DNA from 3 places in the Kushneria konosiri genome. Region 3 is predicted to be linked to each of the others. Evidence: predicted binding sites of a transcription regulator. Region 3 holds the regulator's gene; each other region holds the start of a gene.
What was found. Region 3 encodes sigma-54, which starts transcription at its own class of promoters, with help from an activator protein. Its sites were predicted from a motif close to TGGCACNNNNNTTGCTNT; they were not measured.
Positions count from the first base shown of each region.

Region 1 (9,505 bases), 1.7 Mb from region 3:
AATGGCATTCGCGAGACCTGTGATCGCATCGGTGAGACCCGTGGGCTTGCCTGGTACTGGCAGGAGACCCATACAGCGCCGGCGGTCGCCTGTGCACCGCGCCTGGTCGAGACGCTGACGCAGGCCATCGAGGCCGCCACTGGCCCCGACGCCGGGCCCGTCCTGAGACTGGCCAGCGGTGCCGGCCATGACGGCATGGCCATGGCCGCGATCTGTGAGATCGGCATGCTGTTCGTGCGGTGTGAGCGGGGGATCAGCCATCATCCGGACGAGTCGGTACAGGCCCGCGACGTGGATGACGCGCTCAATGCCATGAGTCGCGCTGTCTCGACGCTGGTGGACTGATATCGTCCGCGCATGATCCGGGCGGCGTACTGCCCGGGTCGTGACGCCGCATTATCTTTTCTGAAACACCCTGCATCTTCGGGAATACCATGGATCAGCATCTGGGGCAGCGGCTGCGGCAGCAGTTTGATCAGCTCACGCCCAATGAGCAGAAGGTGGCGGGGTTTATCCTCGATCACTTCGATGACATCGCCGTTTACAGTGGTGCCGAACTGGCAAGACTCTCGGGTGTTTCCAAGGCCACGGTCAGTCGGCTCTTTCGTCGCCTGGGCTTTGCCAGCTTCAGCGAGGTGCGACAGCACGTCCGCGAACTGCGCTATCACGGCGTACCGCTGGTCACCGACTCAAAAGCGCTGGGCAGTGGGCTTGAGCGCTTTCATCGGCACTTCGAACGTGAGCGCGACAATCTCCATCAGATGCTGGCCGCCATCGACGCCGACACCTTCGATGCCCTGATCGAGGCGCTGGACCGCGCCCCTGAGGTGCTCATCATTGGCTATCGCAACGGCTACCCGCCGGCTTTGCATCTGCGCCAGCAGCTGATGCAGGTAAGGCCCGGTGTCCGGCTGGCACCGCTGCCCGGTCAGTCGCTGGGTGAGGAGCTGACCGGCGTGTCGCAAGGAACACTGGTCATTGTCATGGGATTTCGCCGCCGGGCTCACGGGTTTTCGAAGCTCATCGAGCAGCTTGAAAAGGGCGGGCTTGAGACGCTGCTGATTGGCGACCCGACCCTGGCAGCGACCGGCACGTCACCGACCTGGCAGCTGGAATGCCCGCTGGACAGCGTCTCTGCCTTTGACAGCTACACCTCGGTCATGAGCCTGATCAACCTGCTGGCCAACGCGCTGCTGCACAAGCGGCTGGGCGAAGGGCGTGCCCGCATCGACGCGATCAGCGACGTTTACGCCGGGCTGGATGAACTGGCCTGACAGCCCGAAAGTCTTCATCACAAGGCGGCCTGCGGGCCGCCTTTTTTTGCGTCCAGCGAGGGCATGACGCGATCGACATGCACCGCAGGTGTGCATATGAGGCGCGAACCACGACCCTGGCGCTGCGGCGTTGAGCGGCCCGATCCGGCGGCCGGGCAGGGCGCTGAGCAGCGTGCCCCGGGCTGGCACGAAGGTTGCAATACCTCTCATGGAACCCCAATAGCGCCGGCCGGGCGAAGGAGTGCACATGAGTGATGTCATCGAGCGTGTGGATCGCAGTGTCTGGGTCAAGGGACGCCCCGAGCAAACTGCCATGGGCATGGAGGACGGTCCGTTGGCCGGCCAGCGTCTGGCCGTGAAGGATCTTTTTGATATCGAAGGTGAGATCACCGGGGCAGGCAATCCCGACTGGGCGGCCGCCCAGCGACCGGCGTCTCGTACGGCACCCGGCGTACAGGCACTGCTGGAGGCCGGGGCAGCCCTTGTCGGCAAGACCCAGACCGATGAGTTCGCCTACAGCCTCAACGGTGCCAATGTGCACTACGGGACACCGATCAATCCAGCCGCCCCCGACCGTCTGCCGGGGGGCTCAAGCTCCGGCTCGGCCATTGCCGTCGCTCGCGGTGAGGCCGAGATTGGCCTGGGGACCGACACCGGTGGCTCGATTCGTATTCCGGCCAGCTATAACGGACTCTGGGGGCTTCGCCCCTCCCATGGCGCCATCAGCTGTGAGGGGTTGCTCCCGCTGGCGCCCTGCTTCGATACGGTGGGCTGGCTGTGTCGAGACCACAGCACGCTTTCAGGTGTGGCCGATGTGCTTCTGCCCGAGGCTCGAACGGCCGCCCCTGGTGGGGTCATGACGCTGCTGGTGCCTGAAGCGCTGGCCAGCGAGGCAGGGCGCTTTCACAAGGCGCTGGGCGCCCGTCAGGATCTACTGGTTCAGGCGCTGTCGGATCAGTGGCTTACCCATCTGGGACGTACCTTCCGGGTGCTTCAGGGCCGCGATATCTGGCGGGCGCACGGCGAGTGGCTCACCCGGGAGCAGCCGCGCCTGGCGCCTGATATCGAGGCGCGCTTTCAATGGTGCGCAACGTTGACCGAGCGGGATGAGCAGGCGGCACTCAGGGCCCGTACCGAGATTATCGAGGCGCTTCGCACCTTCAGCGATGACGGTGCGCAGCTTCTGGCCCTGCCGACGGCACCGGGGGCCTCGCCGCTATTGAGTCTGACCGGCCGCCCGCTCGAGGCCTATCGGGAGCGACTGATGGGCATGACCGCGCTGGCCGGGCTGTGGGGGGCACCGCAGCTTTCCATGCCGCTTTTGAAGGATGAGCGGGAAGGCGGTGGCCGGGCGCCCTGGGGGCTGTCGCTGCTGGGCGCGCCCGGTCAGGATCGTCATCTGGTAACACGTGCCCGGACGTATCGTGCATAGGCATGATTTCGTCAGGCCGTTATGATGCCCTCCTGCCCGGGCGCCATAAAAATCCCGCCATGGGAACATGATGACCAGGAGCGCCCATGGCTGCCATTCTCGCGATTTTGCCCATCTTCACGCTCATCGTACTCGGCTATGTACTGGGCTGGCGGCAATGGCTGACGCCTGCCAGTGCCGGTGGTCTTTCCTGGGCCACCTTCAAGCTCTTTCTGCCCTGCCTACTGTTAACCGGCATCGCTCGCGCCCCGCTGGGAGATGCGCTTTCACCACTGTTGCTGCTGGTCTATTTCATTCCGGCGCTGCTGCTGTTTGCCGTGTTCAGCGTCGTGATGCACCGTCATACCGGGCAGACATCTGCCGTCGGACTGGCGGCGAGCTATTCCAACAATGTCCTGATCGGCATTCCGCTGATGACGGCGCTGTTTGGTCATGACGGTCTGGTCTATCTCTTTGCCCTGCTGGCCGTGCACAGTCTGATCCTCTTTTCGACCCAGTCACTGTATGCCGCGCTCGGCCAGGGCGCGGGACAACGGCTGGATGTTCTGAATCTTCTGAAAACGCTGGCCAATCCGATCGTGATAGGGCTGCTGCTGGGGCTGGTGATCAATCTGTCCGGTCTCGGCCTGCCGAAGCCGCTATGGCAGGTGCTGGACTGGCTGGCGCGGGCAGGCCTGCCGTGCGCACTGATCGTGGTCGGTGTAGGGCTGACCCGCTATCAGCTACGCACCTCGCCAACCATCTGGGCCATCTGCATCGGCAAGCTGGCGGTCTTTCCCGTGCTGGTCCTGACCCTGGGCAGTGTCATGCCGGGGCTATCACCGCTGGCCCTGCAGGTGCTGGTGCTGGCCGCCGCCGGGCCGATCGGCGTCAACGTGTTGGCCTTTGCCCGGCCCGGCGAGGAGCAGCATACCGTTGGCGCAAGCATCTTTCTCTCGACCCTTCTGGCCGCCGCGACACTACCGCTGTGGATGCTGCTGATGGGATAGCCCGCCGCGCAGGGCGACAGGCCAGAGAAGAGAGGCAGCAGGCCTCAGCGCCCGGTCGGGGCGTGATGCTCGTGCCAGTGGCGGGCAATATCCACGCGGCGGGTGACCCACACCCGGTCGTGGGCCTCGATGTGATCGAGAAAGCGCTGCAGTGCCCGGAAGCGGCCGGGCCGGCCAATCAGGCGGCAGTGCAGGCCGATCGAGAGCATCTTCGGCGCCTCGGCCCCCTCCTCATAGAGCACGTCAAAGGCGTCCTTCAGGTAATTGAAGAACGGATCGCCATAGTTGAACCCGCCCGGAGAGGCGAAGCGCATGTCGTTGGTGTCGAGCGTATAGGGCACCACCAGATGATCGCGCGTCTCACCTTCAGCGTTGTCGACCTTTGTCCAGAAGGGCAGGTCGTCGCCGTAGTAGTCGGAGTCGTAGAGAAAGTGCTCGTGCTCGCCCACCAGTGTGCGGGTATTGGGGCTGTCGCGACCGGTGTACCAGCCCAGCGGCAGCTCGCCGGTCAGTTCACGATGCAGCTCAAGCGCCTGCGCCATCATGGTGCGCTCGCGCTCAATGCTCATGTCCTGATAGTGAATCCAGCGCAGGGCGTGGCAGGCGATCTCGTGGCCGGCGTCCTGAAACGCGCTCACCACCTCCGGGTAGCGCGCCATGGCCATGCCCACGCCGAACACTGTCAGCGGCAGGTTGCGGCGTTCGAATTCACGAAGAATGCGCCAGACGCCGGCCCGCGAGCCGTATTCATAGAGTGATTCCAGACTCATGTGGCGGTCGGGATAGGGTGCGGCGCCAATAATGTCGGAGAGAAACGTCTCGCTGTGGGCGTCGCCGTGCAGCACGTTGTTCTCGCCGCCTTCCTCGTAGTTGAGCACGAACTGCACCGCGACCCGGGCGCCGCCCGGCCATTTCGGGTCCGGCGGGGTGGCGCCGTACCCGCGCAGATCACGGGGGTAATTCTCGAGGTGAAGATCGTGACTCATGAGTGGCTCCAGCTCAGGTGTTCGAAGGCGCCGCGAATGGGCTTGGCGATGGGGGCGGCGCGGTCGTTGTGCTTGGACACCGGGTAGCCGGTGGCGCTGACGGCTTCCAGCAGGGCAACGCCTGCGGTGACGCCATCGATGACCGGTACGCCGAGCGCCTCACCCAGGCGTTCGGCCAGCTCGCTCATGCCGGCGCAGCCGAGCAGGATGGCGTCGCTGTCATCGGCCTGGAGCGCGTCGCGGCAGGCGGCCAGAAGCGTTTCATGGACGCTGTCATCGTCGGACTCGAACGCCGCCACCGGCAGTTCGCAGGCGTGCAGGCCGGCGCACTGCTCGCGCTTGCCGTACTCGTGCAAGAGCCGCTCGGCGATCGGCAGGGTGCGCCCCAGCGTGGTCACCACCGAAAAGCGGCGCGCGACCATGGTGGCCATCTGCATGCCGGCCTCGGCCACACCCATCACGGGGACAGAGGCCACCTCACGGGCGGCCGCCAGGCCCGGATCGCCGAAGCAGGCGATCAGGTAGCCGTCTACGCGCGTATCGCCTTTCTCGGTCTCGATGATGCGCTCCAGAAGGCCCGGTACGGCGATGGCCTCATCGAAGTGGCCTTCAAGGCTGGCCGGCCCGTGACGCGAGGTCAGCATGAGGATCTCGCCGCGGGCAACGCGACGGGCGCTGGTGGCAATCCCTTCGCTCATGGCGGTGCTGGTGTTGGGATTGATGACACAGATGGTCGGGGTATGAGAGGTCATGACGCACTTTGCTCGCGGTGGTGGCCGAAAAGGTGTTCGAAATCGGGCAGTGCTTCGCCGCTGGCGGTGAAATCAAGGCTCGCCTCGATCCGTGTCAGATGATCGTTCATCCAGCGCTGTACCGGGGCCAGCTCACCGGCGCGGAGCAAATCGATCAGCTCGATGTGCTCGCAGGGGCAGCCGGCTCCGGCCCGCCCATAAACGGCGATGATCAGGGAGGTTCGCGAAATCAGCTGTGATAGCGCCTCGGACAGCGAAGGGCTGTCGGCCATGGCCATCAGGCGGCTGTGAAACTCGGCCGAGAGTCGAATGGCGTGCTCGCGCCTGGCACGGGTTTCGCGCTGATGAATGGCCTCGAGCGCCTTGAGATCTGCCGGGGTGAGGCGTGGAAGCACCTCGGCCAGCAGGGCATTTTCCAGAAGCCGTCGAGCCCGAAAGACATCGCGGGCTTCACTGGGCGTGGGGCTGGTGACCTGGGCGCCGCGGTTCGGGCGCAGCGTTACCAGTTGCTCGAGTGCCAGGCGTTGCAACACCCGGCGTATGGTGGTGCGGCTGACGCCAAAGGCATGAGAAAGCGCGTCCTCGGGCAACCGGGCACCGGGGGAGAGTCGATGCTCCACGATGGCCTCCCACAATGCCTGATAGATCGCCTCATCACTGCGAGCGCCTCGGTCACTGACCTGGCCGGCGAGCAAATGAAACTGACGAGTATCGTTCATGGGTCTCCTGTCATGCCTTACGATCGATTGCCTGCTTCGAAGATTGTATACAAGCATGATTCATGCCGCAGCGCTAAAAAGCCCTGAACCCGCTGACGCGCACCCCGATCTGCCTACGGTCATGAATCATCCATGTAGACGAAAAAGCGCTTTTTTGGTGCAAAAAGGCAGTTCCTGGCACTTCTTTGGTGCGCGACAGGGCCGCCATGGCAAAGGGTTTCGGTGTGGCAGGCCATGATTGAGCGAGGTCATCAGGGCGGGGGTTGTTAAAAACCGACGCCATGACAGTCTCCTGCGACGCGCAAAGAGGTTTTTAATGACTTTGCCGTCAATGTGGCACAAAGATTGTATACAGTCATTGTGACAAGCGATATCAGCCATCCGACTATCGCAGGGCTGCCGGCGGCAGCGAAACGATCCTTCATGGAGTCGCTCATGAATAACAACAGCACTCAGGGCCTTCAGCCTACGGCGCCCGACCCGCACCTTCATAATGAAGATCTGGCTCCGGCTCGACAGAACTGGAGCGCGTACAACATCTTTGCCTTCTGGATGGCCGATATTCACAGCGTCGGTGGTTATGTGCTGGCTGCCAGTCTGTTCGGTCTTGGTCTGATGGGCTGGCAGGTGCTGATTTCGTTGCTGGTCGGCATCCTTATCGTGCAGTGCTTTGCCAATGCCGTCGCGCGTCCCAGTCAGCGCACCGGCGTGCCGTTTCCGGTCATCTGCCGAATGGCCTTCGGTACGAAGGGCGCCAATGTGCCGGCGGTCATTCGCGGGCTGATCGCGGTGGTGTGGTACGGCATTCAGACCTGGCTTGCCTCCAACGCACTGCTTTTGGTGCTGCTGCGCTGGTTTCCGGGGCTCGAGTCCTGGGCTGGCACGAGCTTTCTGGGGCTGTCGGCACTCGGCTGGTTCTGTTTCGCACTGATGTGGGTGCTTCAGGCGCTGGTGTTCTGGCGTGGCATGGACACTATCCGCCGTTTCAACGACTGGGCCGGCCCGCTGGTCTATGCGGTCATGTTCGCGCTTGCCGGCTGGATCGTCTGGCGCGCCGGGCCCGGTAACATCAGCCTGTCGCTGTCGAGCGAGACACTGACCGGTGGCGAGGCACTGTGGCAGATGGTGGTCGCTGCCGTCCTGGTCGCCGGCTACTTTGCCGGCCCCACGCTCAACTTTGGTGACTTCTCGCGCTACTGCGCCACCGAGAAGGCCGTGCGTCGCGGTAACTTCTGGGGGCTGCCGGTCAACTTTCTGGTGTTTTCCATCATCACGGTGGTCGTGGTCTCCGGTACGCCACAGGTGTTCGGTGAAATGCTGACCGACCCGATTGAAACCGTGGCCCGCATCGACAGTGTCACCGCGGCCGTGCTGGGCGTGTTTGCCTTCGTGGCCGCCACCATCGGCATCAATATCGTGGCCAACTTCGTCGCGCCGGCGTTTGATTTCTCCCACGTCGCGCCCGAGAAAATCAGCTGGCGCATGGGCGGCATGATCGCCGCGGTCGGTTCGATCTTTCTCACCCCCTGGAATCTTTTCAACAACCCTGAATTGATCCACTACACGGTCGGTGTGCTGGCCGGTCTGATCGGTCCGCTCTACGGCATTATTCTGGTGGATTTCTATAAGGTGCGCCGTCAGAAGATCGATCTGGACGCGTTGTTTTCCTCCGCTGAAGGCAGCACCTACCACTATCAGCGCGGCGTGAATCCGGTGGCCCTGCGCTCGCTGATCATGGGGGGGCTGGTGAGCGTGCCGATCAGTCTGGCACCGCTGGGCGATATCAGCAGTTTTGCGGTGTTCTTCGGTGGCGGTGTGGCGGCACTGGCGCACGGCTGGCAGTCCGGCCTGTGGCGTCGTGGTGGTGCAGAAAAGCCCGTGACGTCACGCATCTGAGGTCAGTTTTCAGGCGATGTGGCCCGGATAGGGGGCATGCGTCCCTATCCGGGCCGAAACCGTTACGCGTTCATTCAGTGCTTTGACAGGTGCTCTGAATCAGCGCGCAGGGCGCCAGCCGTAAACGCGACCCGCGCCAGGGTCCCGCCACCGGCGGCTTCATGCAGCGAGATATCGGCGCTCATCGCGGTACAGATCTGGCGGGCAATGGCCAGACCCAGTCCGGTGCCGCTGATGGCGCGTCCGGCATCCTCTTCCTGAATACCTTCCCGCCGAACCCGGTAAAAGCGCTCGAAAACCCGTCCGCGCTCGTCGACGGGAATGCCGGGGCCATCGTCTTCGACCTCGATGATGGCATCACTGAGCACCCGCACGGTGATATGGCCGCCTGCGGGGGTGTAGGCCTGGGCATTGCCGATCAGAATGGCCAGCAGCTCGTTGACCAGGGCGCTATCGGCAGGCACCCAGACCGGATGTTCGGCTTCAAGCGCCATTGTCAGACCCCGCTGCCATGCCAGCGACACCATGCTCATGCAGAACTCTCGCGCCGTTTCCGAAAGATCCAGCCGGCCAAATTCCCGACGGCGGATATCATTTTCCACCCGTGCCAGTGACAGCAGACGATTGGCCAGCAGGGTCAGTGCCTCCAGATCCCGCTGGGCGCTTTCCAGCGTGTCACGCAGTGCCCTGGTGTCCTGCGCCTGCATGCCAAGCTCCAGGCGGGCTCGCAGGGCAAACAGGGGCGTGCGAAGCTCATGGGCAGCATCGGCCACGAAAGTGCGCTGGGCGCGCAGGGTGTCGTCCAGTCGGGCCGTCAGATGATTGATGGCGCCAATCAGCCCGCGGACCTCGCTTTGAACGTTTTCGGTCGGCAGCGGTTCAAGATTGTCCGGCGAGCGGCTGGCAACCATGTCGGTGATGCGTCTTAGCGGCCGCAGGGCGGCATCAATGGCCAGCATGAAGAGAATGAAGGCACCGGCAGCAAACAGGGTCAGGCGCAGCAGTGAATCGCTCAGCAGTTCGTGCATCAGCTGGAGATGAATGTCGCGGTGTTCGGCGACGCGTACCTCGACCATGTCGTGATAGCCGGGCTGGCTGACCGGTACCAGCAGCGAGACCACACGAACATCGCGCCCGCCATAGGTGGCGTCGTAAAAGCGTGCCAGAGAGGGGTAGCGCTGGGTCATGGTGCTTGAGGGCGGCGGGGCGGGCAGATCATCAAATCCGGCGATCGAGCCCTGCTGTGAGGCAATGATCTGATAAAAGGCGCTGCCGCCACTGTCGAGTGAAAAGGGGTCGAGTACGGCGCGCGATATCTTCGCCTGCAGTCGGCCATCCTGGTAGGTAAGAGACTCCCCCAGCACTCGGGCGGCAATCAGCAGGGGCCGATCATAGGCGCTGCGCGCCACCCGCCAGGCATCCAGCCAGGCCCCGGCCACCCCGATGCCGATCAACAG
Region 1 covers NZ_CP021323.1:1,657,256-1,666,760, forward strand. The annotation lists gene B9G99_RS07720 (allantoate amidohydrolase) at 1-345, shown strand, start outside; gene B9G99_RS07725 (MurR/RpiR family transcriptional regulator) at 435-1,274, shown strand; gene B9G99_RS07730 (amidase) at 1,522-2,706, shown strand; gene B9G99_RS07735 (AEC family transporter) at 2,793-3,695, shown strand; gene puuE (allantoinase PuuE) at 3,740-4,681, opposite strand; gene B9G99_RS07745 (aspartate/glutamate racemase family protein) at 4,678-5,433, opposite strand; gene B9G99_RS07750 (GntR family transcriptional regulator) at 5,430-6,152, opposite strand; gene B9G99_RS07760 (NCS1 family nucleobase:cation symporter-1) at 6,588-8,048, shown strand; gene B9G99_RS07765 (sensor histidine kinase) at 8,123-9,505, opposite strand, start outside.
Region 1: the regulator sigma-54 is predicted to act here: its motif matches at 6,487-6,504, upstream of B9G99_RS07760 (NCS1 family nucleobase:cation symporter-1).

Region 2 (9,505 bases), 1.3 Mb from region 3:
GGCCGTTTACCGGAATGGCCAAAATGGCTTCAAGTAAAAATTTATGATTACCCAGTTTATAAATACCTTCTTTCCTGTAAGGAATTAGATGGTTCCATATACGGTAACCAATATTTTGGCTAGAAGCCTTGCCTATATAAATTCCTGGTTGGCCTGGAGGTTCCGGGCTTCTACCACACAATACATATACTCCTGGAGAGTCCTTGCTGGGCCAATGCTGATCGGCCCATTTGCAATTCCATATGATCGAGAAGTTGGCCGGGTTTTCGATATCTATCGGGCTTAATTCAAAGGGTTCCTTTAGATGCTGGTTAAAGTTGGCAAGGTGCAGGTTAATTTCTTTAATTATATTTTCGTAGCGATTTTTAATCTCGTCATTCATGGCTTTTCTGCAAAGTACCTGGGTGCTGGATGTAAACTTTTTTAGTTTGATTTTCTTTAAAGAAACGTTTGATAATCTGGCGAGTTATGTTGTTTTACCATGATAATAAAACTGTCCGTACTCGCAATTCGTTCAGAAGATATTATATAAATTTTAACGCTATGGAATTCCAGGGCAGTGGTCCGGGCGGCCCGGGGTGGGAAAATGAGTGCGGGACTGGTCAGCTTTATCCTGTCCGGCTAGTCTGACGGGCCCTACCCTGTGACTGGAGCGCTATTCATGCTGAAACCGTTACTGCGCGGCTGCCTGCTGGCGCTGCCGCTGTTCTCCTCCCTGGCGCTGGCCGATGCCGAGCATCCGCACGTCGAAATCCGCACCAGCCAGGGCAATATCGAGCTGGAGCTCGATGCCACGGCAGCACCCAACACGGTGGAGAACTTCCTGCGCTACGCCAATGAGGACTTCTATCAGGGCACCGTGTTTCACCGCGTCATTGATGGCTTCATGATTCAGGGCGGTGGCATGACCGCCGACATGGCGTCCAAAGAGACCCATGATCCCATCGCGCTGGAAGAAAGCGGGCTCAAGAACACCCGCGGCACCATTGCCATGGCGCGCACCAGCCAGCCGGATTCGGCCACCAGCCAGTTCTTCATCAACCTGGTTGACAATCAGGCGCTCGATTACCGCAATCTCTATGAACCCGGCTACACCGTGTTTGGTCATGTGGTGTCGGGCATGGATGTGGTCGATGCCATTGCCGGGGCACCGACCGGCCGTCGCGGGCCCTACGCCGATGTGCCCAGCAACCCGATCACCATTTTGTCGGTCGAACGACTGGATTGATGCACCCCTGACATGACGGCCCGGAATGCCTGCCCAGGGCTTCCGGGCCGTTTTTTGTGGCTCATCACAAGGGCGTGTACGCGGTGTGTCTCGAAGCTGCGATGATGGTCACTCGAATCATCACGAGGGCGGTACATGAGACTTCAGGGACAGCGGGCCGTGGTGACCGGGGCTGCCAGCGGCATCGGGCTTGCCACGGTCGAGCGTTTTCTCATTGAAGGGGCAAGCGTGGCACTGCTGGATCAGGACGCGCCTGCCCTGATCCGAGAGGGCACCCGGCTGGGGCGGACGTATCCCGGCAGGGTTCATGTCGAGACGGTGGACGTGGCCGATCATGATGCCGTCAGAGGCGTCATGGCCTCTTCGCTCGACGCTCTGGGCGGGATCGATATCCTGGTCAACGCCGCCGGCGTCAACGTTTTCGCCGACCCGCTGGCGGTGGATGCCGAGCTCTGGCAGCGCTGTCTTTCGATCAATCTGGAAGGCGCCTGGCACTGCATTCAGGCGCTGTTGCCGTCGATGCTTTCGCAGTCGCGCGGCCATGTGGTCAACATCGCCTCGGTCCATGGGCATCGGATCATTCCCGGGGCCTTTCCCTATCCGGTGGCCAAGCACGGCCTGATCGGGCTGACCCGTTCGCTGGGCATTGAATACGCGGCCCGGGGCATTCGGGTCAATTCGATTTCGCCTGGGCTGATTGCAACGCCCTCCGCGCAGGCCTGGCTTGACGGATTGAGCGAGGCAGAGCGGTTGCAACAGATCGAGCTTTTGCCCTGCAAGCGCTTTGGCGACGCCAAAGAGGTGGCCGCCACGGCGCTGTTTCTGGCCGGTGACGAGGCGCGTTTTATCAATGCCACCGACATTCTCATCGACGGCGGGCGCAGCCAGGTCTATCACCTCTAAATCTCACCCCGCCGTCGATCGGTCTTCCCTTTGGGCCGTCAGTGCAGCTGACCGGAGGGGCCGAAATACTCGAAATGACGATATGGCGTGTCGATGCCCAGTGCCGCCAGAGCGCTGTCCACATCACGCATGAAACCGGTCGGGCCGGTAAAATAGCAGCTCGGTGTCACGTCGCGCGGCATATAGTCGGCCAGCAGGGCGCGGTTAATGATGCCGCGATGGCGCCGTTCATCGGTCGTTGTCGGATCGCTGTAGACGTAGCGGTAGATGAGCTGGCTACCGTACTGCTCGGCCATCGCCTTGAGAGACTCATGAAAGGCATGCACCCGGGCGTTGCGCGTGCCATGCAGATAGATGACCTGACGCCCGGCATCGAGTGCCTGGGCCATCAGCGAGAGCATCGGGGTCTGACCGACACCGGCGCTGATCAGCATGACCGGTGCTTCGCGATCATCGAGCACCATGTCACCCACCGGCGCCAGCAGGCGGACATGATCGCCGACCTTCATATGATCATGCAGGTGGCGGCTCGCGCGGCCCTGGCCTTCACGCTTGACCGAAATTCGGTAGACATCGTCGCCCGGCCGCGAGGTCAGGCTGTACTGGCGCAGGGCCTGTTCGCCGTCGATGTCGAGTGCCACGCCCAGATACTGCCCCGGCTGGAAGGTGCGCACCGGGTGCTCATCCAGCGGCTTGAAGTAAAACGACACAATCTCCTCGCTTTCCGCCACGCGATCGGCGAGATAGAAGTCCCGCTCGCCGCGCCAGCCACCCGGCGCCTCTTCAAGCACACGGTAGGTGGCCTCCTCGGCGTCGATCAGCCGCTCGGCGAATTCCCAGTAGAGCCCGCTCCAGGCGTCAAGGATCTCGGCGGTGACGGCATCGCCCAGCACCTTGCCGATCGCTGCCATCAGGCATTCGGCGACAATGGTGTATTGATCGGGCTGCAGATTGATCGCCACATGCTTGTTGACGATCGGGCGCATGAGTCGCTCCAGCGCTTCCGGGTCGTTGCGGTTGAGTGCGTAGGCGACCACCGAGCGGGCCAGCGCGCGGGGCTGCTCGCCGGTCTGCTGATGACGCATGTTGAACATCGAGCGCACGTGCGGGTAGCGCTCGAACATCAGCGGATAAAAGGTGCTGGCGATGGTTTCGGCGTTTTCGGCCACGACCGGGGCCGTGGCGTTGATGAGATCAAGCTGCTTCTGGTTAAGCATGGCGTGCTCCTGGCGAAGGGTTGACCCTTCTGACAGCGCAAGCGCCGTGCCAAGGGAGACCGAATGCGACCGGTTGCCACACGCTACCGGCCTTAAAGCCCGTGTCAGGCGGCTTTCTTCCAGGTGAGGCAGCAATGCCCGGTGGCATCATGCGTCGCGTCATGGTCATAATGACGATGATGCATGGTGTCAAAATGACCATACGACAGGCCGGAGTGTCGATATGACCATCTTTTCAAGAGCGCTGCGGGATCTGCTGGCCGCCCTGAGTGACGGCAAGGGTTTTGATGCGCTGCATCCGCAGTGGTCGCGGCTGCTGGCGGCGCTGGTCGGCCACTATCCGGCCGATGCCAGCACGCTGATGGTCAGCGTCGAAGGCGGGCTTCAGCCGGTGGCGGTGCTGGGTATGGGCCACGAAGTCTGTGGTCGGCGCTTTCAGCTCAATGCTCACCCAAGGCTGGCCGCTATTGCTGCCCATCCAGGCGTCTGTCGTTTCCCGTGTGATTGTACTCTGCCGGACCCCTTCGATGGCCTGCTTGATGCCGACCTGACCCATGTTCATGACTGCATGGGCGTGGCGCTGCGCGACGGTGACCGGCTGCTGGGCATGCTGACGCTGGATGCCCTGATCCCTCAGCAGATGCTCGGCATCGATGACGAGGAGTTGATGGCCGCCGCCGAGCTTTTGGCCACCTGTCTGCGTCTGACCGGCCAGCTCGAGGACACCCGCTCCAGGCTCAACCAGGTGCTGTCATCAGATCAGAGTGCGTCACTGCACACCCCTGGCTGGCGCAGCCCGGCCATGACCCGGCTTCATGAAAGCATGGCACTGGTGGCTCCCACCGATCTGAGCGTACTGCTGCACGGCGAAACCGGCGTGGGCAAGGAGCATCTGACTCGCCACCTGCATGAGCGTTCACGCCGTGCCAGCGGCCCACTGGTTCGGGTCAACTGCGCCACGCTGCCCGAATCACTGATTGAAAGCGCGCTGTTTGGCCATCGACGCGGCGCCTTCTCGGGCGCCAATCGTGACCATCGCGGCCACTTTGCCATGGCCGATGGTGGCACCCTGATGCTCGATGAAATCGGTGAACTGCCGCTGTCACAGCAGCCGCGATTGCTGCGCGTGCTGCAGGAGGGCGAGATTCAGCCGCTGGGCAGCGATCAGCCAATAAAGGTGGATGTGCGACTGGTGGCCGTCACCAACCGTGATCTGGCCGAGGAAGTTGCCGCAGGGCGCTTTCGTGAGGATCTTTATCACCGATTGAGCGTCTTTCCGCTGCGCATTCCGTCGCTGCGTGAACGTCGCGAAGACATCCTGCTGCTGGCCGGGCATTTTCTGGAGGACAATCGGGTGCGTCTCGGGCTTGCCAATCTGCGGCTGGACATCGGCGCCGAGCAGGCACTGCTGGCCTGGCACTGGCCCGGCAACGTGCGCGAGCTTGAACACACCCTGAGCCGAGCGGCCCTGCGTGCCATGGGCGAGGCACGTTCGGAATCGCGCCGGTCGGCCGTGGTCTGCATCGGCGTCAGACATCTGGACCTGCCCCTCGAGGCGGCGACAGGAAGCGCCAGGCCGCTGGTCGCCAGTTTATCCACATCCTCACACTTTCAACCGGCTGTGGATAACGCGCTCTCCCTGCGAGAAGCCACTGATACCTTCCAACGCCATCACATCGAACAGGTACTGATGGCACACGATTACAACTGGGCTGCCAGCGCCCGGGCGCTCGATCTGGACAGCGCCAACCTGCACCGGCTTGGCCGGCGACTGGGGCTTAAATAGGTCGTCGCCGGCGCCCGGAAAGAATCATGTTTCACGTGAAACATGGCCGCCTCTGGTTCCGATCGACGGGTTCATTGATGGAATCGGGCTGCCTGAAGGAAGGTCTCCGTCGCCGGTGTTGTTTTACGTGTGGCCAGCATCAGCGCAAAGGTACTCTCCAGACCCTGAATCGGAAAGTAGCGGATACGATCGCTTCTGAAACCCTGCATGCTCTCGGGCACAATGGAGACGCCCGCTCCCGCTGCGACCAGTGACAGCACGGCATGCATGCCATGGGCCTCCTGAACCACTGTCGGCACGAATCCGGCATGGGCACACAGCCGAAAGACCTGTAGATGAAAGCCGCGTCCTTCCAGCATCGGCCAGAGAATGAAGGGCTCGTCGGCCAGCACCTCAAGGGTCGGTTCGGTCCCCATGACCAGCGGATGATGAACCGGTAGCGCCATGCAAAGGCGGTCCTGATCAAAGTCGGCAAGTTCAAGGTCGCTGGCATCGGCCAGAGGCGGAATGAGGATGCCTATATCCAGCCTGTCTTCCCGAAGGGCTGCCAGTTGAGCGGTCGTAGTGGCTTCACGAAGCTCCAGTCGAATGTCTGGGAAGCCCCTGCGAAAGTTGCTCAGAATCTCCGGCAGCCGACCGTAAAGCGCACTGCCAACGTAGCCCAGCCTTACTGTACCGGTGCGCCCGTCAGCGATGTCACGGGTGACGGAAACGGCGTGCGTCGCCTGCTCAAGCTTGCGTTTGGCTTCTTCCAGAAAGACCTGCCCGGCGGTCGTCAGGCCCAGCACTCGCTGGCCGCGTTCGATCAGAACCACACCGAGCGTTTCTTCAAGTCTTCGAATGGCATGCGTCAGCGGCGGCTGTGACATGTTCAGGCGTTGCGCCGCACGATGGAAATGACGCTCCTCGGCCACGGCAATGTATTGCTCCAGCGCACGAAGGTTGAGACGAATGGGGCTATTGGTCACTGATCGCTCCCTGACTTAAACCGATGTCCGGCCATTTGATATCGCTTCTGTATCAAAACGCCACTCCAACAGTATTGGAGCTATCGAAATGCGCGCCCTATTGTCGTCTCATCTTGCATCTGAAAGGAGGCAGTGAGGATGACATTCGAGAGGCAGGTCATACTGTTGACCGGTGCTGGCCGAGGGCTGGGACTGGCTTATGCACGCTATCTGGCCGCTCTGGGGGCCACAATTGTCCTGCAGGATACGGGGGCTGACCGCTATGGTTTCGGAGAGGATGACGCCGTAGCGGAGATGGCCGCAGAGCGACTCCGTTTCATGGGCGGTCGGGTACATGCCATGGGCGGCTCACTGGACTCGCGCAAGCAGTGTCATCGTCTGGTTGAAACGGTGCTTGAAAGGCACGGACGGCTGGATGGCCTGATTCACAATGCCGGCTGGGTCGCGCATCAGGAAGTTGAAGAGATCGATGAGGTTGCCTTTGACAGCATGATGACCATCGCAGCCAGGGCTCCGCTATGGCTGGCCCAGGCCGCCTGGCCGGCCATGAAAGCGGCTGGTGGTGGTCGAATCGTCGTGACGACGTCCTGTCGTGCAATCTATCCGCAGTATGTTCAAAAGGGACTGGCGTCCTATGCCGCCGCCAAGATGGCGGCACTGGGCATCGTGAACGTACTCGCCCGGGAAGGTGCTTCCCATAAGATTGTGGTCAATGCGCTGTCGCCGGTAGCCAAAACCCGCATGTGGGGCGTGGACGGTGAGCCCGAAGAGCTGCGGCCGGATGAGGTGGCGCCCGGAGCGGCCTTTCTGGTGTCCGAGGCCTGTGTCGATGGTGGCTGGGTGCTGCGAGCGGCGAATGGGCAGTTTCATGCCACTCGGGCCACAGAAGCCGAGGGCGTGGATTATCCGCAGGATCTGCAGGGCGTTTGCGCCACTTCGGCAGCCGAGATCGCTGCCCGCTGGTCGCGGATTGCCCTGCCTGCCGTGGAGCCCCGCAGTCGCTGAACACAACAACGCCCGCCTGTGTGGCAGGCGGGCGCTGTTGATCAGGCCTTTTCCATTGCAGCCGTTTAGACCTCGACGTTGAGTGTCACGTCGATATTGCCGCGCGTGGCATTGGAATAGGGGCAGACCACGTGGGCCTTTTCGACCAGTTCATTGGCCCGGGCCTGATCCATCTCGGGGAGGCGAATGTTCAGGGCCACTTCGATGCCAAAGCCGGTTTCGATCGCCCCGATCCCGACTTCGGCACCCACCCAGGCACTGGCCGGCAACTTGACCTTTTCCTGAGCGGCGACGTGCTTGAGCGCGCCCATGAAACAGGCCGAATAGCCGGCGGCAAAAAGCTGTTCCGGATTGGTGCCGTCGCCGCCGTTACCGCCAAGCTCCTTTGGGGTGCTCAAAAGGACATCGAGTTTCTCGTCAGAGGAGACGGCGCGGCCTTCACGGCCACCAGTGGCCTGAGCGCTGGCGCGGTAGAGTACCTTTTCAATCGACATGGTCCTGTTTCCTGTGTCTGGCGCGCGCGATCCAATCGCGCGCTATTTAAATAAACAAAAAATGATCAAATGCTGTCCAGCTGCTTTTTCAAGGCGTTGAGCTGATCGCGCAGCGCCTTCATTTCTTCACTCGAGCATCCCGAGGCGCGTTCGACTTCTGCCGGCAGTGGGCGCGCCCTTTCACGCAGTGCGCTGCCCCTGTCGGTCAACGACACCTCGACCTGGCGTTCGTCTTCGCGACTGCGCTGACGTCTGACCAGGTCGGCGCCTTCCAGTCGCTTGAGCAATGGGGTCAGCGTGGCGGAGTCCAGTGCCAGCCGCTCGCCGATACCTGACACGGTCAGATGGTCTTCCTGCCACAGTACCTGCATGACCAGATACTGGGGATAGGTCAGATCCAGCTGCTTGAGCAGACGTCGATAGAGCTTGCTCATGGACAGCTGAGTGGCATAGAGCGCAAAACACAGCTGTGACTCCAGTGCCAGCATGTCGTTGTCCTGCCCGGTAGTGTCGTTGTTATCGGTCATGTACGTAACTTATATAGTGCGCTATTGAATGGCCAGCGATTTAAATCTATCAGTGTCATAGTGCCAGCCGCGAGTACCGTGATGATTCGAAGAGAGCATCGTCCAAGAAACCATCGTGAGGGTCGGCGGCTCTCATCAACAATAACCCGGATCATGTATCAGAAGCCGGCGCATCACCGAAGGGTGCGCGCCGGGTTGAAAGCAGGAGGTCAGTCGATCAGGAAATCGAACTTGTCGCGCAGGGCTTCCCAGCTGTCCTTTGAGTTGGCCGCCATCATGCGACCCTGATGGATCGTCGGGTTATAGGGTGTGCCGTCAAGCAGCGCGGCATAACCGCCGGCTTCCTGAACGATCATGACACCGGCAGCATGATCCCAGGGCATCAGCTTGGCGGTCAGCATGAAGTCGACAAAGCCAAACGCCATGGTGCGATATTCGTGACAGGCACAGCCAAAGGACATCATGCGGTCAAAGTCGGGGAAAAGCCCGGCCAGATCGTACTGGGTCTCCTTCGGGAAGCGGCGAATGGAGGTGGAGCCGACCATGCTGGAGAGCCTTGTGGTGTTGGACATCTGCAGGCGCCGCTCGGTGCCGTCCGGGCGGCCATACCAGGCGCCCTCCCCCTTGCGGGCCATGACCCAGTCATCGACCAGCGGGTCATACAGCAGACCAAACACGGTCTCGCCGTGGCTGACCACGGCCACCATGACGCCGAACTGATTGAGATTGCGCGCGAAATTCCAGGTGCCATCGATCGGGTCGATGATGACGGCCATCTCGGCGTCGCGAATGGTGTCCAGAAGCGTCTTGTCTTCGGCCACGGCCTCCTCACCCACGATGGTGGCTTTTGGAAAGGCGCGGGCCACGCCCTGGGTAATCACCTTCTCGGCGCCCTTGTCGGCAATGGTGACCAGGTCATCCGGGCCGCTCTTGGTGTCGATGCTGTCGGGATCGAGCCTGCGAAAACGCGGCAGAATCTCGGTTTTGGCCGCGTGGCGAACAATGTCGATAATCGTTTTGGTGGCAGCCTGATCCAGGGTCATGACGGGGCTCCTTGGCAAGGGATAACAATCGGGCGGCTTTGCCGCGGCAGACGAGAGGCGCTGCCGCGGCGCCGGCTGGCTATAGCATGGCGGTCATCGCAGGTGATCACCAGCACCATTGGCGTGCAGGGATGATTACCGGCCCCGCGACACTGTGCCGCCCGTCACAAAACGAGGAAAGATTGCCACGCTACCGTTTCGATGATTAATATATTGGTATATCTCTATATTTATGAGCAGGCAACATGAAGACATCAGCACAGGCCCTGGCAGCACCACTGTTTGAACCGCTTTCACTCGGCCCGGTCACGATCCCCAACCGTATCGTCATGGC
Region 2 covers NZ_CP021323.1:1,278,017-1,287,521, forward strand. The annotation lists gene B9G99_RS16720 (hypothetical protein) at 1-382, opposite strand, end outside; gene B9G99_RS05965 (peptidylprolyl isomerase) at 662-1,228, shown strand; gene B9G99_RS05970 (SDR family oxidoreductase) at 1,364-2,131, shown strand; gene hmpA (NO-inducible flavohemoprotein) at 2,170-3,348, opposite strand; gene norR (nitric oxide reductase transcriptional regulator NorR) at 3,572-5,134, shown strand; gene B9G99_RS05985 (LysR family transcriptional regulator) at 5,206-6,102, opposite strand; gene B9G99_RS05990 (SDR family NAD(P)-dependent oxidoreductase) at 6,241-7,107, shown strand; gene B9G99_RS05995 (organic hydroperoxide resistance protein) at 7,173-7,601, opposite strand; gene B9G99_RS06000 (MarR family winged helix-turn-helix transcriptional regulator) at 7,667-8,128, opposite strand; gene B9G99_RS06005 (inositol monophosphatase family protein) at 8,338-9,171, opposite strand; gene B9G99_RS06010 (NADH:flavin oxidoreductase) at 9,417-9,505, shown strand, end outside.
Region 2: the regulator sigma-54 is predicted to act here: its motif matches at 3,383-3,400, upstream of hmpA (NO-inducible flavohemoprotein).

Region 3 (9,505 bases):
GACACCGGATAGCGCTCACCGCTGGAAGCAATCACTTCCATGTCGACGCTGGCCTGATCGTCATAACGCTGGTTATTGTCATCCATTACCCGCACGTCCTTGTAGTCAAACGTCACCAGCCCCTGGGCATAGGTATCGATCAACGTCTGCTTGAAGACGCGCGCAAACTTGCTGCGCTGTTCGGGCGAGGCGGCCTGAAAATATTTGCCCATAACGCTTGCCGAGGCGTAGCGCCAGTCAACAATGGGATCGATATTTTGTTCGACCACGCTTTTCAGCTCGTCAGGATGGTTGCGATAGCGGTCCTGATTGTTGTCGAGCTTTGACATCAGTTGTTCGACGCTTTGACTGACCACTTCGTGCGGAGACTGGCTGGCTGCCTGAGCAGACAGGATGCCCATGCCGAGCACGACGGCGACCAGTACGCCAACATAACGGGAGACCCTTTTCATCTACTGCACCTCCTGAGTATACAAATTGCACAGGTGCCGACGGGTAACACCGGCACCTGTCTTTCATTCGAACTACTTGGACATGTTCGAGACAAACTGCTGAATCAACTCTTCAAGCACCAGCGCAGACTGCGTATCGCGGATGGTGCCACCATCCTTGATCATTTCAGGCGCACCACCGGTCGACAGACCGATGTATTTCTCGCCCAGAAGCCCTGCAGTCAGAATAGACGCCGTGGAGTCTTCCGACAGTTTTTCACCTACATCACTGTCGATTTCCATCGTCACACGCCCTTCAAGCCACTTCGGGTCCAGCTCGATGTTGGTGATGCGCCCGACGGTCACGCCTGCCATGGTGACCCTTGAGCGCTCCTTCAAACCACCAATATTGCTGAAGTTCGCATAGACGGTGAAATTCTGTTCAGCCTGCCCGGGAGCAAAACCACTTACCTGCAGACCCAGAAAGACGAGTCCCAGAAATCCGGCCAGCACAAAGGCACCGACACCGGCTTCAAGCCACTTAGAGCGCTTCATTAGAATTCTCCAAACATCAGCGCGGTCAAAATGAAATCCAGCCCCAGTACGGCCAGCGAGCCAAAGACAACGGTTCGAGTCGTGGCCCGCGAAATCCCCTCGGAGGTGGGTACAAGATCGTAACCCTGAAAGACAGCGATCCACGTCACGACGACACCAAAGACCACGCTTTTCAACATGCCATTCAAGACATCATCCATGAAGATCACGCTGCCCTGCATGTTGCCCCAGAACGAGCCCTGATCAACGCCCAGCCAGTCCACACCGACCAGGTAACCGCCCATGATACCGATCACGCTGAAAAATACGGTCAGTATCGGCATGGACAAAAAGCCGGCCCAAAGCCGCGGCGAAATCACCCGTCGCAACGGGTCGACGCCGATCATCTCCATGCTGGAAAGCTGCTCGGTCGCCTTCATCAGGCCGATTTCAGCCGTCAGGGCCGAGCCGGCACGCCCGGCAAACAAAAGTGCGGTCACGACAGGCGCCAGTTCCCGCAGCAGCGACAGCGCTACCATCTGCCCCAGCGCCTCGTCGGCCCCGAAACCGGACAGCACCAGATAGCCCTGCAGCGCAATGACCATACCGATAAAAAGCCCCGATACGGCAACAATGGGCAGTGACATGACACCAACAAAGTACATCTGCCGAAGCCATAGCTTGGCGCCTTCCAGCCGAGGCAGATGACACAGTGCCTGAGCCAGAAAGATGGCACTGCGCCCGAGCGATTCGAGCGTATTCAGCGTCTTGCGTCCCAGAAAGATCAACGGTGACATCAAGACACCTCCGATGGCGCAAGAATATCCTCGTAGAAGTTCTTCGAAGGATAGTGAAAGGGCACCGGGCCATCGGGCTTGCCCTGAATGAACTGACTGACCCGTGGATCCTGTGCCTCGCGCAGTGAGGCCGGCGATCCGCTGGCCATGACGCGACCATCGGCAATGACATAGACATGGTCGGCAATCGACAGCGTCTCCTTGATATCGTGAGACACCACAATGGCCGTCATGTTGAAGGCGCTGTTGAGCCGGCGGATCAGCGTGACCAGTACCCCCATGGAAATGGGGTCCTGACCGACAAAGGGCTCGTCATACATGATCAGATCCGGGTCCAGCGCAATGGCACGCGCCAGCGCCACACGCCGGGTCATGCCACCGGAAAGCTCGGCGGGCATGAGGTCACGGGCGCCACGAAGGCCAACGGCCTGCAGCTTGATCAATACCAGGTCCCGGATCATGTGCTCCGGCAGGTCGGTGTGAACCCGTATCGGAAAGGCCACGTTTTCAAACACGCTCAGATCCGAGAACAGTGCCCCGCTCTGAAACAGCATGCCCATGCGACGGCGCATGCGAAACAGTGCCTGCCGCGACAGTCGATGCACGTTGTCGTCGCCAACATGCACACTGCCCGAATCAGGCGTGAGCTGTCCGGCAATCAGTTTGAGCAGGGTTGTCTTGCCTGTACCACTGGGTCCCATGATGGCCGTAATGCGCCCTTTTGGAATCTCCAGATCAACGCCCGAAAAGATGGGTCTGCCAGCTCGCGAGAAATGCAGGTTCTCGACGCTGACCAGTGTTGAGTCGGACATATAACTCCTGAATGAACACAAAAGGATATGGAGTTAGCGAACATCGTATCCGAATTATGCCCGCCCCCACCAGCCTCAGTTGGCGCCAACTGCCACAAAGGCATAAAAATCGGCAATTAACGTCATTTTCGATCTGAAAGGCCTGGCATCGATACTCTCGATGATGCCTGCCAGGTTACGCTTGTGCCCTGAACCATCCGACGTCAGAATTCACGGCCATGACCACACCAGACATCGACCACGACTTTTTGGCCAGCGCACGACGCACCCTCTCACTTGAGCAAAACGCCTTGAGAGATCTGTCCGAGCGTCTTGATACCCCCTTCACCCATGCCTGTCAGCATATGCTCGAGTGTCGCGGGCGAGTGGTGGTCACAGGCGTTGGCAAGTCAGGGCACGTGGGCCGCAAGATCGCGGCCACACTTGCCAGCACCGGCACGCCTTCATTTTTCGTGCATGCCGGGGAAGCCAGTCATGGCGATCTGGGCATGCTGGTACGCGATGATCTCGTTCTGGCGCTCTCCAACTCGGGAGAAACGGCCGAACTGACGGCTCTTTTACCCCTGTTCAAGCGTCTGGGAACCACCATGATTGCCATGACCGGCAATGTGTCGTCGAGTCTTGCAAGACACGCTGACGTGCATCTTGATGTCAGTGTCGCTCAGGAGGCCTGCCCGTTGAACCTGGCCCCGACCTCCTCCACGACAGCAACGCTCGCTCTGGGAGATGCGCTGGCAATCGCCCTGCTGGAAGCGCGCCGCTTCAGCCCCGAGGATTTTGCCCTGTCCCACCCGGGCGGCACGCTGGGCAAACGCTTGCTGCTGCGGGTGGAAGATTTGATGCATACCGGTGATGAACTGCCTGTCGTTCGTAACGACGCGCTGCTCAGCGAAGCGCTGATTGAAATGACACGCAAGGGCCACGGGTTTACCTGTGTAACCGACGAACGCGACCGTCTTGTGGGCATCTATACCGATGGCGATCTGCGCCGCACGATCGATCGCCATGGTGACGTCCGACAGCTGACAATCAATGACGTCATGACGCCCGGGGGCCGCACCATCGAGGCAGAAACCCTTGCCGCAGAAGCGGTCAGGGTCATGGAGGATCATCGCATTACGGCGCTGGTCGTGGTCGATACCCTGCTCCGGCCGATCGGGCTACTCAAGATGCACGACCTGCTTAGAAGTGGCATCGTTTAACCCTGGCTCAGGCCACCCCCATTTTCCAGAACAAGCTGGTTTCAGCCGCTCAAAGCGAGTCAAAACCATCGATTGCCACGCCGGAGAGCTGAACCCGAACGCCATGACACACTCCAATGACATCACTGCCGCACTGAACAAGCGCGCCCTCCCGATACGCCTGCTGGCACTCGACGTTGATGGCATTCTGACCGACGGTCGTCTGCGCTATGCCGCTCGGCCGGAACAGGATGGCGACAAGGTATTTCACGTGCGTGACGGCCTCGGCCTGAAGCTGGTCATGCAGGCCGGCATTGATGTGGCCCTGATCACCGGCAGGATCTCTCCTGCCGTCGACCGCCGCGCACAGGAGCTGGGTATTCGCCACGTCATTCAGGGCCGTGATGACAAGCAGGTCGCCCTGAAAACCCTGATGGCAGAACTGGAACTTCAGGCTGACGAGGTCTGTTACTGCGGCGATGACCTGCCTGATCTGGGGGCCATCGTGTATGCAGGTCTGGGGGTAACGGTATCAGATGCCCCGGACTATATTCGTCAGCGAGCCGATCTGGTGACCCAAACGCCGGGAGGACATGGTGCAGTGCGTGAGCTCTGTGAATGGCTCCTTAACGCGCGGGGCGTCTGGCAGGATATCATTGATGCTCATGAGCGGCTCTGAGGCTGCATCGCTTATTCCGACAGGACGTGCATATGGCTTTTAGAGACAGACTTCCTTCCAAACGCACACGGGCACGCCTTGGCATTCTGGTGCTGGTACTGGCACTTGGAGGCGTACTGACACTGATCGACCAGCGAAATACCCTGATGTCTCCCGGCCCGGCACCGGAAAGCGAACAGGGGGTTCCGGATTATTATCTCGAAGGGGTCACCTACACCCGTTTCGATGACCAGGGCCGCATCTCACAGACCATGGAAAGCCCGCGCGTATCCCATACGCCTGCCGACGATGTGACCCGGGCGGTTACTCCGCACTTCACCCTGCTGGGCGATGATGGCCATCGCTGGACAGCGGATGGTGAGCGCGCCACGCTCGGCCCCAATGCCAACACGTTCGAACTGAGCGGAGATGCCGTACTGCGTCAGCCGGCAGACAATTGGCAACTTGAAACGGATGTGCTGCATTATGATGTACCATCTCGGCATGCCTGGAGCGACAGCGGCGCCGTATTCACTCAAAACGAACAGCGTACCCGGGGCGACCGTTTCAATGGCTGGGTCAACGAGGATCGCATGACGCTTGAGGGCAATGTGCAGGGTTTTCACCCCCCCATTCGCCGGTAATCGTCTTCTTTTTTACACATGAATGATGACAAGGATCTCCCATGACGCGCCCTCTGCTGCTGTGTACTTCTGCCCTGCTACTGGCAATGCTCGGCCAGCAGGCCATGGCTCTGGAAAGCGATCGCCAGAAACCCATCAATATCGGCGCTGATGCCCTCAACATCGATAACCGTGCCGGCACGGCCGTCTACACCGGGACAGTCGAAGTCGATCAGGGCACCATGAAGCTGCGCTCCAATCGCGTCGAGCTCAAGCGCGCCCAGAGCGGCGGCCTTTCGAGCCTGACCGCCAAAGGCGGTGATGGTGGGCGTGCCTATATCGAACAGCAGCCGGCACCCAATGATCCATTGGCCAAGGGATGGGGTAACACCATCATCTATCACGCCGGAGAGCGGCGTGTCGAACTGATCGGCAACGCCGAGCTGCATCAAAATGGTGACACCTTTAACGGCGGCTACGTGGAGTATTTCCTCGACTCCCGCCAGGTCAACGCTCGTGGCAACCAGAGCGCGAAGAGCAACAGCTCTGAAGGCAGCTCGGGCGGACGCGTTCGCATGCAACTGACGCCTGAAGACCAACAGGGCAGCAGCCAATGAAAACCCTTCACGCAGCCCATCTGGCCAAAAGCTTCAAGGGGCGCCGTGTCGTTCAGGACATCAGCCTGTCAATTCGGCAGGGAGAGATCGTGGGGCTTTTGGGCCCCAATGGTGCCGGCAAGACCACTTCGTTTTACATGATCGTTGGCCTGATCCAGGCCGACGCCGGTCATGTCGCCATCGATGATCTCGATCTCAGCCGCCAGCCGATGCACAAGCGTGCCCACGCCGGCATCAGCTACCTGCCTCAGGAAGCCTCGATCTTTCGCAAGCTGTCCGTAGCCGACAACATCATGGCCATCCTTGAAACACGCAAGGATCTGGATCGCTCACAGCGGCGCGAACGACTCAACCAGCTGCTTGAAGAATTCAGCATCAGCCATATCAGGGACAACATGGGCATGAGCCTGTCCGGTGGCGAGCGACGGCGTGTCGAGATTGCTCGTGCACTGGCCATCGAACCGGCCTTCATCCTGCTTGATGAGCCCTTTGCCGGCGTTGATCCCATTTCGGTTGGCGAAATCAAGGGCATCATCCGCCAGCTTCGCACCCGTGGCATTGGTGTTCTGATCACCGACCATAACGTTCGTGAAACGCTGGATATCTGTGATAACGCCTACATCGTCGGCAGCGGCCTGATCATTGCCGAAGGCGATGCCAATGCCGTGCTGAACAACCAGCACGTACGCGACGTTTATCTGGGTCACGAGTTTCGTCTTTAACCCCGAAGACTTGCCAATCGGTGGCATGATAATTGCAGCTTTAAACGCCTTGAGCACTTGCAAGGGGGCCGCGGACTGGATAGCGTGACATCACACGTTGGCGACCGGGCTTTACGAACATGATGAAACCCGCCTTACAGCTGCGCACGGGCACTCATCTCACCATGACGCCCCAGCTGCAGCAGGCCATCCATCTGCTGCAGCTCTCTACGCTGGATCTGCAGCAGGAACTCCAGATGGCGCTGGAAAGCAACCCGCTACTGGATATTGAAGAGGACCAGCCCCTCGACCTCGAGTTGCCGGAAACACCGCCCTCTCAGGAGGAATGGTCCAGTGACATTCCGGAAGAGTTGCCCCTGGATGCCCGCTGGGACGATGTCTATACCAACGGCAGCGCTTCCTCGAGCGCTGCAGATGACAGCTGGAGCATCGAACACAACGCCGTAGCCATCGATCTGACCTCGCATCTTCGTGAGCAGATTCTGCTGATGGACATGACCCCGCGGGAACAATTGATCACCGATACCCTGCTGGATGCCCTCGAACCCAGTGGCTATCTCGGTGTAGATCTTGAAGATCTTGGCAAGGGGCTTCGCCAGCAGGGGCTCGGTAATCTAAAACAGTCCGAACTGGAGCACATGCTTGCGCGGCTTCAACAGTGCGAACCGACCGGTGTATTTGCACGAGATCTGCGTGAATGCCTTTTGCTACAACTTGACCAACTCCCGGGCGACACCCCCTGGCTTGCCCAGACCCGACGCATGGTGCGCCAGTTTCTCGAACCGCTGGGACAAAATGATCGTCGTTTGCTCAAGCGCCGCCTGAGTCTTGATGATGACGCACTCGATGAAGTGATTCACACCATCCGGTCACTTAATCCAAGACCGGGTCGCGAGTTTGAATCCGTGGATCAACACCTCGTCATCCCGGATCTGGTGCTGCGCTACCACGCACGTCATGGCTGGCAGGTCGAGCTCAACCAGGAGGCCCTGCCAAAGCTTCGTATTCAGCCCGACTACGCAGCCCTTGTGCGGCGCGCCGACAAAAGTGAAGACAACACCTTTCTCAAACAACATCTTCAGGAAGCACGCTGGCTGCTCAAGAGCCTGTCGAGTCGCAATGAGACCCTCTTGCGGGTAGGACAGGAAATCATGACCCGACAGGCAGGGTTCATCGAACATGGCGATGAAGCCCTGAAACCCATGATTCTCGCTGATATTGCTCAGGCCGTGGACATGCACGAGTCAACCATCTCCAGGGTGACCACTCGCAAATATATCCACACGCCGCGCGGCATCATGGAGCTCAAGTATTTCTTCTCAAGCCATGTCGGTCAGGAAGGCGATGCCCATGCCAGCACGGCCATTCGCGCCCGAATCCGCAAGTTCATAGAAGAAGAGGCACCACGACGCCCGCTGTCTGATGCTCGTCTGGTGCAACTTCTGGCTGATAACGGCATCGTTGTTGCCCGGCGTACTGTCGCAAAATACCGTGAGGCCATGGGCATTCCCTCTTCCAGCGATCGCAAGCGTCTGGCCTGAATGGCATGAAAAGAGACAACAACATCATTCAGGGTTTGCGCTGACGGGAAAAGCGTTACAATCTGAGAGTAGCCGGAAGAGGCTTGCAGGTCCGGCGGTCCATGTGGACAACCGGTTATCCGTTTCGATTCAGGGAGCATGCCATGCAGGTAAACATTACCGGGCACCACGTCGAATTGACCGATGCACTGCGCGAGCACGTCAATCAGAAGCTTGCCAAGCTGGAACGTCACTATGACAACATCACCAATGTTCAGGTGACACTGTCTATTGAAAAGGAGCGCCAGCAGGCCGCGGCCACGTTGCATGCCGCAGGTGCCGAACTTCATGCTCAGGCCGAGCAGGAAGATCTCTATGTTGCCATTGATGCCTTGACAGAGAAGCTTGATCGCCAGCTGCTCAAGCACAAGGAGAAAACACAGGCCCGCTCCCAGGGCAACGGCAAATACCTGTAACCCATGACACTTGACCAGATACTCCCCTCCGACCGAATCCTGTTTGATGTGGAAGGGGGCAGCAAGAAGCGCGTGCTGGAATTTTTCAGCGGGTTCATCTCACAAAACATTCCCAGTCTCGACAGCCAGGAAGTCTTTTCCCGTCTGATCAGCAGGGAGCGTCTGGGGAGTACCGGTGTGGGGAATGGCGTGGCCATTCCCCATGCACGCAATTCACACTGCCGCCAGCCGCTGGCCGGATTCATGCGCCTACAGCAGGCGGTGGATTTTGATGCCATCGACGGTGAGCCCGTCGATCTGCTTTTCGTGCTGCTGGTCCCTGAAGCAGCCGAAGACACGCATCTTTCCCTGCTGGCGCAGATTGCTGAAGTCATGAACGCCGCCGAAACCCGGCATGCCCTGCGCAATGCCCATGATGAGCAGGAACTTCATGACATTCTGATGCAGGCCATCAGTCAACTTTCAACGAGAGTATAAGCAGCATGGCCATGGAACTTGTTATCGTCAGTGGACGCTCCGGTTCCGGCAAGTCCATCGCGCTTCAGGCGCTGGAAGATCAGGGCTTTTATGCCATCGACAATCTACCTGCGATGCTTCTGTCTTCCCTGATCGATGAACTCGAAGCCGGCAGCCCGCACAGAAACCGCGTTGCTGTCAGCATTGATGCCCGCAACCTGCCCAGCGAACTGGAGCGCTTTCCGGAACATCTGGAGGCCCTTTCCACGCGCGGCATTCATTGCCGGGTGGTCTACCTTACGGCAGATTCCCGTGTGCTTCTGGAGCGCTATGCGGCCACACGACGTCGTCACCCTCTGACGCGCGAAACACAGATGACGCTGGCCGAGGCGATCGAAGCCGAACATCAGTTTCTCTCCCCGCTTCGCCATACGGCAGATCTGGTCATCGACACCTCGAGTCAGTCAGTGCATGACCTGAGACGCCGCGTGGCCGAACAGGTGGCACATCATGACATCAATGATCTGACGCTGACCTTTGAATCCTTTGGCTTCAAGCGTGGTGTGCCACTTGATGCCGATATGGTGTTTGATGTGCGCTGCCTGCCCAATCCTTACTGGGACCCACGCTATCGCACCCAGACAGGCCAGGACGATGATGTTATCGCCTTTCTTGAAG
Region 3 covers NZ_CP021323.1:3,515,755-3,525,259, forward strand. The annotation lists gene B9G99_RS16315 (MlaC/ttg2D family ABC transporter substrate-binding protein) at 1-452, opposite strand, end outside; gene mlaD (outer membrane lipid asymmetry maintenance protein MlaD) at 525-986, opposite strand; gene mlaE (lipid asymmetry maintenance ABC transporter permease subunit MlaE) at 986-1,762, opposite strand; gene B9G99_RS16330 (ABC transporter ATP-binding protein) at 1,762-2,574, opposite strand; gene B9G99_RS16335 (KpsF/GutQ family sugar-phosphate isomerase) at 2,793-3,776, shown strand; gene B9G99_RS16340 (KdsC family phosphatase) at 3,880-4,434, shown strand; gene lptC (LPS export ABC transporter periplasmic protein LptC) at 4,467-5,057, shown strand; gene lptA (lipopolysaccharide transport periplasmic protein LptA) at 5,099-5,653, shown strand; gene lptB (LPS export ABC transporter ATP-binding protein) at 5,650-6,375, shown strand; gene B9G99_RS16360 (RNA polymerase factor sigma-54) at 6,495-7,916, shown strand; gene hpf (ribosome hibernation-promoting factor, HPF/YfiA family) at 8,060-8,371, shown strand; gene ptsN (PTS IIA-like nitrogen regulatory protein PtsN) at 8,375-8,848, shown strand; gene rapZ (RNase adapter RapZ) at 8,860-9,505, shown strand, end outside.